2 regions of the Streptomyces sp. Z423-1 genome follow, and region 1 is predicted to be linked to the other one. Evidence: riboswitches for the same ligand, from Rfam matches in the RefSeq annotation. Region 1 holds a riboswitch; the other holds the start of a gene.
What was found. Region 1 has a riboswitch for cyclic di-AMP ahead of HJD23_RS04365 (LysM peptidoglycan-binding domain-containing M23 family metallopeptidase). Riboswitches for the same ligand answer to the same signal wherever they lie in the genome.
Positions count from the first base shown of each region.

Region 1 (4,203 bases):
CCCCGGGGGCTCCCCGCCCTTGATGATGTTGGTGCTTGAGCGGACCTGTCGGAATCTGTGAGGACTGAATGGTCGAGATCGCCGGGAACGAGCGTACGTGGCTGCTGTCCGGGCCCACGAGCAGCTACGCCGTGCACCTCACTGAGAACGACGAGCTGCTGCATCTGCACTGGGGCCCCAGGATCGCACTCGCCGACGCCGAAGCCCTCGCGGTGCGCCCGCTGCCGGACCACTGGCCCTTCGAGTCCCCGCTCGACGGACGGGAGGAGTACCCGATCGAAGGAGGCCCCCGCTTCGTCCGCCCCGCCCTGTCCGTGCGCACCGACGAGCGACGCGGCACCGAGTGGACCTTCGAGACGTACGAGACCGGCGACGACGAGCTGCGCCTGCGCTTCCGGGACGCGGGGCTGGCGATCACGCTGCACTACCGGATGCGTGACGACGTCGTCGAGCGCTGGGTGACCCTGCACAACGACGGGCCCGTGGTCGAGGTGCTGCGCGCCGACTCCGCCACCTGGACCCTGCCGGACCGCGACCAGTGGCGGCTGTCCCAGCTGCATGGCCGGTGGGCGGCCGAGTCCCGGCTGACCCGGTCGTATCTCACCTACGGCGAGAAGGTCATCGGCAGCCGCCGAGGTCACACCGGGCACCAACACCTGTCGTGGGTGGCGCTGGACGCCGACGCGACCGAGGAGCGCGGCGAGGTGTACGGCTGCGCCCTCGGCTGGTCGGGCTCGTGGCGGATCGCGGTGGCGCACCTGCCGGACGCGCGCGTGCAGATCACCGGCGGCGCCGGCTATGACGACTCGGGGCTGCTGCGGCTGGCCGCGGGGGAGTCCTTCACCACGCCCGTCTTCGCCGGCCTGTGGAGCGACGGCGGCTTCGGCGGGGCCAGCCGGGCGTGGCACGCCTACCAGCGCGCGTACGTCGTGCCCGACGCCGAGCGGGACCGGCCGGTGCTGTTCAACTCCTGGGAGGCCACCGAGTTCGACATCTCCGAGGAGCAGCAGCGGGCGCTCGCGCGGCGGGCCGCGGCGATCGGCGTGGAGCTGTTCGTCGTCGACGACGGCTGGTTCGGGGCGCGCACCAGCGACCGCGCGGGGCTCGGCGACTGGACACCCAACCCCGACCGCTTCCCGGCCGGTCTCAAGCCGCTCGCCGACGACGTGCACGCCCTGGGGATGCAGTTCGGGATCTGGGTGGAACCCGAGATGGTCAACCCGGACAGTGATCTCTACCGCGCCCACCCCGACTGGGTGCAGTTCCAGCCGGGACGAAAGCGGACAGAGATGCGCAATCAGCTCGTACTCAACCTCGCGCGGGAGGATGTCCAGGAGTACCTCTGGGAGCAGCTCCACGCACTCCTCTCCAGTGCGCGCATCGACTACGTCAAGTGGGACTTCAACCGCTGCTTCACGGATGCCGGGTGGCCCGGCGAGCCCTACCCGCAGCGGCTGTGGGTCGACCATGTACGTGCCTTTTATGCCCTTTTGGACCGCCTGCGGGCGGCGCACCCGGGCGTCGCCTTCGAGTCCTGCTCGGGTGGCGGCGGCCGGATCGACCTCGGAGTGCTGAGCCGCACCGACCAGGTGTGGACCTCCGACAACACCGACCCGCTCGACCGGCTCGCCATCCAGCACGGCTTCAGTCAGATCCATCCCGCGCGCGTGATGGCCGCCTGGGTCACCGACAGCCCCAACACCCAGCTGAACGGCCGGATCAGCACACTGCGCTTCCGCTTCGTCAGTGCCATGGCCGGGGTGCTCGGCGTCGGCGGCGACCTCATGCAGTGGACCGACGAGGAGCTGGCCGAGGCGCGGGACTGGGTGGCCCTCTACAAGGAGATCCGGCCCCTCGTGCAGCACGGCGACCTCTACCGGCTGCGGCCGCCGGCCGGTGGGCTCAGTGCCGTGCAGTACGTACGCGGTGACGAGTCCGTCGTCCTCGCCTGGCTTCAGGCGCAGAGCTACGGGGAACCCCTCCCGGCGCTGCGGTTGCGCGGGCTGGATCCGGCAGCGTCGTACGAATGCCGTGAAACGGGCGAAGTGCACCGAGGTGCCGTATTGCTGCATCACGGACTGCGTACGGAATTGCGGGGCGACCTTGATGCGGCTGTTTTCCGGCTGCGTCGCATCTGAGCCTTCTGTCCGAATTAGCCTCTTCATTCCAACTCGCTCTGGAATAAAGGAGCCTGGAGCAGGGTCACGTGAGCAGCGTCATATCTGTGACCCAGCGTCGCTCGTCATGTTCACGTAATTCGCATGGTTTTCAAGGGTCTTTACGGAAAACGGCGGCGCCGTAATGCACGCAGTGTGACCGGAATTCGGGTGAACGGATCACGAAAACGGCGTTCCTGCGCAACCTCTTGCTTGTCCCGTGCGTCTTGGCTCGCTTACGTTCCACACCGATCCGGGCGGAACGCCGAATCCTGCCGCCGCCCGGTGCCCGCGCAAACTCACCCGTGTTCGGCAGGAGCGGGGGACCCACAGGTAGAACCGCCTGTTCCGGTCTCCGGAACGGCTCGGGGTAAAGCCGCGTTTCGGCGCGGCCGGACATCTCCAGTCCGCACCCGACAGCTCACCTCGCAGGCGCCGGAGAGGAATTCGCCATGCCCGCGAAGGGTAAGCACCGCCGTCCGAAGACCCAGCGCTTCACCCGCTCCATCGCCGTCGCCGGAACCGGTGGCGCCGCACTCGCCCTCCCGCTCATGGGGGCCGCCGGTGCCCACGCAGCCACTCCCCAGTCCACCGCGGAAAAGGCCGTTCAGTCGGTCCCGACCCAGAAGACGGCCGTCCAGCAGAAGGCCGCCGAAAAGAAGTCCGCCGCCACGAAGGCAGGTGTGCGGACGTATTCGGTGAAGGTCGGCGACTACCTCTCGAAGATCGCCGACGAGCAGAACGTCAGCGGTGGCTGGCAGCGGCTCTACGAGGACAACCGTGAGGCCGTCGGCGAGAACCCGTCGCTCATCCACCCCGGCCTGAAGCTCACGATCGGCAAGAAGGCCGCGACGAGCAGCGGCAAGCCGTCGTCCGCTTCCGCCGCTTCGCCCAAGTCGGCGGCGTCTGCGCAGACGACGGAGTCCTCGAACGCCTCCGAGTCCGCGGCGCAGTCGTCCGGATCGTCCGAATCCGCCTCCTCCGAGGCCTCCGCCCAGGCCGCCGACACCAGCACCGTCAGCGGCTTCACCGCCCCCGTGGACGGCGCCGCCGTCGGCACCGCCTACCGCGTGGCCGGCAGCATGTGGTCCAGCGGCTACCACACGGGCGTCGACTTCGCCGCCCCGAGCGGCACCCCGCTCAAGGCCGTCGGCGCGGGCACGGTCGTCTCCGCGGGCTGGGCCGGCGCGTACGGCAACCAGGTCGTCATCAAGCTCGCCGACGGGTACTACGCGCAGTACGCCCACCTGTCCGCGCTCTCCGTCTCCAGCGGCCAGAGCGTGAGCGCGGGCCAGCAGATCGGCCTCTCCGGCTCGACCGGCAACTCGACCGGACCGCACCTGCACTTCGAGATCCGCACCACGCCGAACTACGGCTCGGACATCGACCCGGTCGCCTACCTGCGGTCGAAGGGCGTCTCCATCGGCTGACGCGCGCGCCGCTCACACCATCGAAGGCCGGACCCCGATCCCCGGGTCCGGCCTTCGGCGGGTCTTCGGTCACCGGGGCTTATTCCGCAGTTGACCAATCCTTTGGCCGTGGCCTTTGTCACCGTCCGTCAACCCCTTCCTACGGTCGCGTAGGTCACATTCGAAGGGGAATGATGTCCCGACGTGGGAGACGATTCGAAGAATGACAGCAGATCAGTGATCGGGTCGTACGTGGCGGTGGGGGACAGCTTCACCGAGGGCGTCGGCGACCCCGGCCCCGACGGGGCGTTCGTCGGCTGGGCGGACCGGTTCGCCGTACTGCTCGCGGACCGCCGACCCGAAGGCGACTTCCAGTACACCAACCTCGCCGTGCGCGGCAAGCTGCTCGACCAGATCGTGGCGGACCAGGTTCCGCAGGCCATCGAACTCGCCCCGGACCTGGTCTCGTTCTGCGCGGGCGGCAACGACATCATCCGCCCGGGCACCGACCCGGACGACGTGGCCGAGCGCTTCGAGCGGGCGGTCGCCGCGCTGACCGACGCCGTGGGCACCGTGCTGGTGACGACCGGCTTCGACACCCGGGGCGTCCCCTTGCTCAGGCACCTGCGCGGCAAGAT
Region 1 covers NZ_CP053109.1:931,850-936,052, reverse strand. Annotated here, with positions in the region: gene HJD23_RS04370 (alpha-galactosidase) at 69-2,138, shown strand; cyclic di-AMP (ydaO/yuaA leader) riboswitch at 2,447-2,604, shown strand; gene HJD23_RS04365 (LysM peptidoglycan-binding domain-containing M23 family metallopeptidase) at 2,609-3,586, shown strand; gene HJD23_RS04360 (SGNH/GDSL hydrolase family protein) at 3,803-4,203, shown strand, end outside.

Region 2 (4,203 bases), 4.0 Mb from region 1:
CCGGGGCATGTGGAGACGGTGCGCGCGACGTTGTTCGATCATCTGAGCCCGGAGCAGGTGGGGCAGTTGGAGGAGATCTTCACCGGGATCGCGCAGGCCCTGCAAGGGGATGAGGGGCGCAGCGCGGCGGGGGATGTGCCGTGGCGGCGGCGGTCGTCGCCGTGCTCGTGAGGGCGGCTGATGGGGCCCCATGAGGTGGGTCATAAAAATGTTGCTTCAACTTTAAAGCATGGCGTAGGGTCTCCGATCGAAGGGCTGCTTCAAAACTGAAACACATGACCCCGGAGACCCGTATGCCCGACTTCCCTGCCGCCGCGCCGCGCGCCCGCGTCCGGGTACCGCTGCGCTTCCACGACGGCTACAGCGTCGACGCCGACCTGGTCACCTTCCACGGCCTGACCGACGGCCAGGAACACGTCGCCGTCGTCCTCGGCGATCCCGGCCCCCGCCCCCTCGTACGCCTGCACTCCGAATGCCTCACCGGCGACGTCTTCGGCTCCGCCCGCTGCGACTGCGGCCCCCAGCTGCGCGAGGCGGTCGAGCGCATCGCGGCCCGCGGCGGCGTGCTGCTCTACCTCCGCCAGGAGGGGCGCGGCATCGGCCTCTACAACAAGCTCGACGCGTACGCCCTTCAGGACCAGGGCCTCGACACGTACGAGGCGAATGCCGCGCTCGGCCTCCCGGAGGACGCCCGCGACTACACGGCGGCCGCCCAGATGCTCCGCGCCCTGTCCATCACGGACCTGGACCTGCTGTCCAACAACCCCGACAAGGCCGACCAGCTCCGCGGCCTCGGCATCACCGTCCACGACCGCGTCCCCACCGGCGTCTTCACGACCGCCCACAACGTCCGCTACCTGCGCGCCAAGGTCCTCCAGACCCAGCACACCCTGCCGCTGGCGGAGCTGAACGCGGGGTGAGCGGGGTGCTCGGGTCCGGCACTGCTCCGCCCCGGGACTACTCGGCCCCGGGTTCGAAGTCCTCCACGAAGTAGCTGTCGTGCCGGATGCGGAACTGCTTGAGTTCCTCGCCACCGCGCTGCGCCATCTCGGCGACCCGCTCGAAGTACTCCTCGCGGGGGGCGCCCGGGGAGAAGAGCAGAAGCATGGACATGGGCTCGTCGGTCACGTTCTTGAAGGCGTGCAGGCCGCCGACCGGTACGTACAGGAAGTCGCCCGCGCGGCCCGTGACCCACTTCTCGCCGTTGTAGAGCTCCAGTTCGCCCGAGAGGATGTAGAAGGACTCCGACATCGCCCGGTGGAAGTGGGTCTTTGCCCCGGCGGATCGTGCACCCAACTCCACCTTGTACAGACCGAATTCGCCGCCGGTCGACTCATGGGTGGCGAGGTAGTGCGTCGAGCCGCCGGGTGAGGAGACGTCCGGCGGGGTGCCGGCCGGGCGGAAGACCGCGTTCACTTCACCCTTGTCGCCGCGGTAGCGGGGCTCCGGGTACTCGAGGTGTTCCGGGTACGACATGATGCGCTCCCTTCGGCAGGCCTGCACCGACTCCTTCCGGCAGGCCTCCACCGACATCGTGGCTCCCACGTCCGAACGGCGACATCGGCCCATTGGCTGATCTTGACGGGCCGGGGAATGAGGGCCGGGGACCTACGGCCGAGGACATAGGGCCGCAGCAGCACGCATCGCAGAAGGCCCGCGCGGCTTCACCGAGGGTGGAGGCGGGGGAGAGGTCCAGCGCCGCGTCGGGCAGTACGACGCCGAACTCCTCCTCGGCGGCCACGACGAGTTCCCTCAGGGCCAGCGAGTCCATGCCGAGACTCTCGAAGGTGGCCTCCGAGGTCACCCGGCTCCGGCTCACCGGCACGTCGAGGTGGTGGACGAGCAGCGCGACCAGCGGCTCGGGCAACTCGGTCCGTCCCGCGATCTGGATCATACGGAGGGGCTCCTGTTCGGTCTCCGAGCCGTTCTTTCTTCATAAGGAACGCCCGACCCGGGCGACCGGCCACGGCTCGATCGGGTGGTCCCCGAGCGGCTGGAAATCGCTGGTCAGCGGGGCGGACGGAAGCTGTGGCGCGTCCGGCCCCGCGCATGGCGTACACTGGTGACACACCGACGCGGGGTGGAGCAGCTCGGTAGCTCGCTGGGCTCATAACCCAGAGGTCGCAGGTTCAAATCCTGTCCCCGCTACTGAAGGCCCGGGGCCGGAATCCAGATCATGGATTCCGGCCCCGAGTCGTTTACCGCCGACGCCCGTCACCAGGGGTGAGCGAGCAAACGCCCTCCGCATAACAACTGACACACAGTCAGATGCGATTACGGTCCTGAACGCCGGTCAACTCGCCCGATTTTCGCCGTTCATGGCCTGTACGTCCCGGCAGAAAACGTTAATGATCAAGCGGAACGGCTTGGAAATCAGGCCTCGGTTCTATTAACGTCCGATAACACAGCGCGGTCGTCCCAGCCGTCACAAGAGGCGGCTCCGTGCGCACGCGCCGAATCCCGCGCGGGGCCCTCACCGGCCACACAAGGGAACCGGGGAACCACCACCTTGGGGTGAATCGGGCGTATGCCGCCGTAGCAGTACGGCTGGTTTACGCGCGTAGGAGACCTTCCTGCTCCGAACCCGTCAGCTAACCCGGTAGGCGAGAAGGAAGGAAAGGAGTACGCCCACGTGGCGTCCAACCGGCCTGCCCCACAAGCCCCGTCCGTGCCTGGCCAGCGCACCGCCGACAGCACCGACACGTTCGTGTACGGCGCACCGCGCACCGACGAGGGCCCGTGGGAGGAGTGGAACCCCACCGCGGAGTCCATCCGTCCCGTACGCGGCCGGCATCGTGTCTCCAAGCAGCGCGGCGGCGGACTCGCCCGCAGCTCCACCGTTCTCGGCGTCGGCGTCATAGCCGCGGTCGGCGCGGGCGGCATGGCCAGCGCGAACACCGGCAAGCCGCCGGTGTCGATCTCCCTGCCCGACCTGCCCTCCGTGGGCGCGCTGATATCCGACGACGACTCCGACTCCGCCGAGACCAAGGCCGCGAGCGCCCCGCTCAGCAGCCTCGGCACGACCGCCGCGGACACCGCGGAGGGCACCACCGACGCCGGTGAGGCGCTGCGCGCCCGCATCATCGCGCAGGCCGAGCAGCAGCAGGAGCAGGTCGAGAGCAAGGCCGCCGCCGAGGCCGCGGCGGCCGCCGAGAAGGCCGCCGCGGAGGCCGCCGCCAAGGCGGAGAAGGAGGCCCAGGAGAAGGCCGCCGCCGCCAAGGCCAAGGCCGAGGAGGAGGCCCGCGAGAAGGCCGAGGCCGAGCGGCTCGCCGCGCTGGCCAGGCAGTACACGCTGCCGACCTCCTCGTACACCATCACCTCCACCTTCGGCCAGGCCGGCGCCCTGTGGTCGTCCGGCTACCACACCGGCCTCGACTTCGCCGCGCCGAGCGGCACGCCCATCAAGGCCGTCCACAGCGGCACCATCACCGAGGCGGGCTGGAGCGGGTCGTACGGCTACAAGACCGTGCTCACCCTCGACGACGGCACCGAGATCTGGTACGCCCACCAGTCCTCGATCGGCGTCAGCGTCGGCCAGAAGGTCACCACGGGCGATGTGATCGGCCGCGTGGGCGCGACGGGCAATGTGACCGGGGCGCACCTGCACCTGGAGGTGCACACCGGCGGCTCCGGCGGCATCGACCCGCTGGCCTGGCTGCGCAGCAAGGGCCTCAACCCCTGAGACGCGCTTCTCTCGAACCCCGGCGGTCCTGACGGCAACCCCCCCGACGTCAGGGCTGCCGGTTTCCGCTGTCCCCAGCCCTGTACGGGCCTACGACCGATACGGGTTGTACGCCGGGTAGGGGTAGGGCCCCGTCGGCCCGTGCCCCGGTGCCCAGCCGTACACCGGCGGCATCATCACCGGCGGCGGCGGCGCTGTCACCCGTGCCGCGTACTCCAGCGCCGGGCGGGCGATCTCGCGGCGGTTCCACAGCTCCTGGAGCAGCTCGCGCTCCCGTACGACGAAGTCCGCGCGGGCGCGGCCCCGGCGGCCCCGATGCCGTAGGAAGGCCAGCGACGTGGCGTACGCCTCGTACTGCGCGACCGCCCGGGCGGCCGGCTTGCCGAGGTGGTGGCCGGCGTACTCGCGGGCCAGCCGACGCGCCCGCATCGAGCCCAGGGCGAACGGTTCGGCGGGCGAGAGCCAGCCGGCGACGACGTAGGCCGGGAGCTCCTCGCGGACCGTGCGCAGCTCCCGTTGCC
Region 2 covers NZ_CP053109.1:4,963,913-4,968,115, forward strand. Annotated here, with positions in the region: gene HJD23_RS22185 (MarR family transcriptional regulator) at 1-171, shown strand, start outside; gene ribA (GTP cyclohydrolase II) at 294-920, shown strand; gene HJD23_RS22195 (cupin domain-containing protein) at 958-1,476, opposite strand; gene HJD23_RS22200 (phosphopantetheine-binding protein) at 1,418-1,894, opposite strand; tRNA gene HJD23_RS22205 (tRNA-Met) at 2,075-2,148, shown strand; cyclic di-AMP (ydaO/yuaA leader) riboswitch at 2,442-2,621, shown strand; gene HJD23_RS22210 (M23 family metallopeptidase) at 2,633-3,682, shown strand; gene HJD23_RS22215 (PrsW family intramembrane metalloprotease) at 3,773-4,203, opposite strand, start outside.
Region 2: another riboswitch for cyclic di-AMP. It lies ahead of HJD23_RS22210 (M23 family metallopeptidase); the one in region 1 lies ahead of HJD23_RS04365 (LysM peptidoglycan-binding domain-containing M23 family metallopeptidase).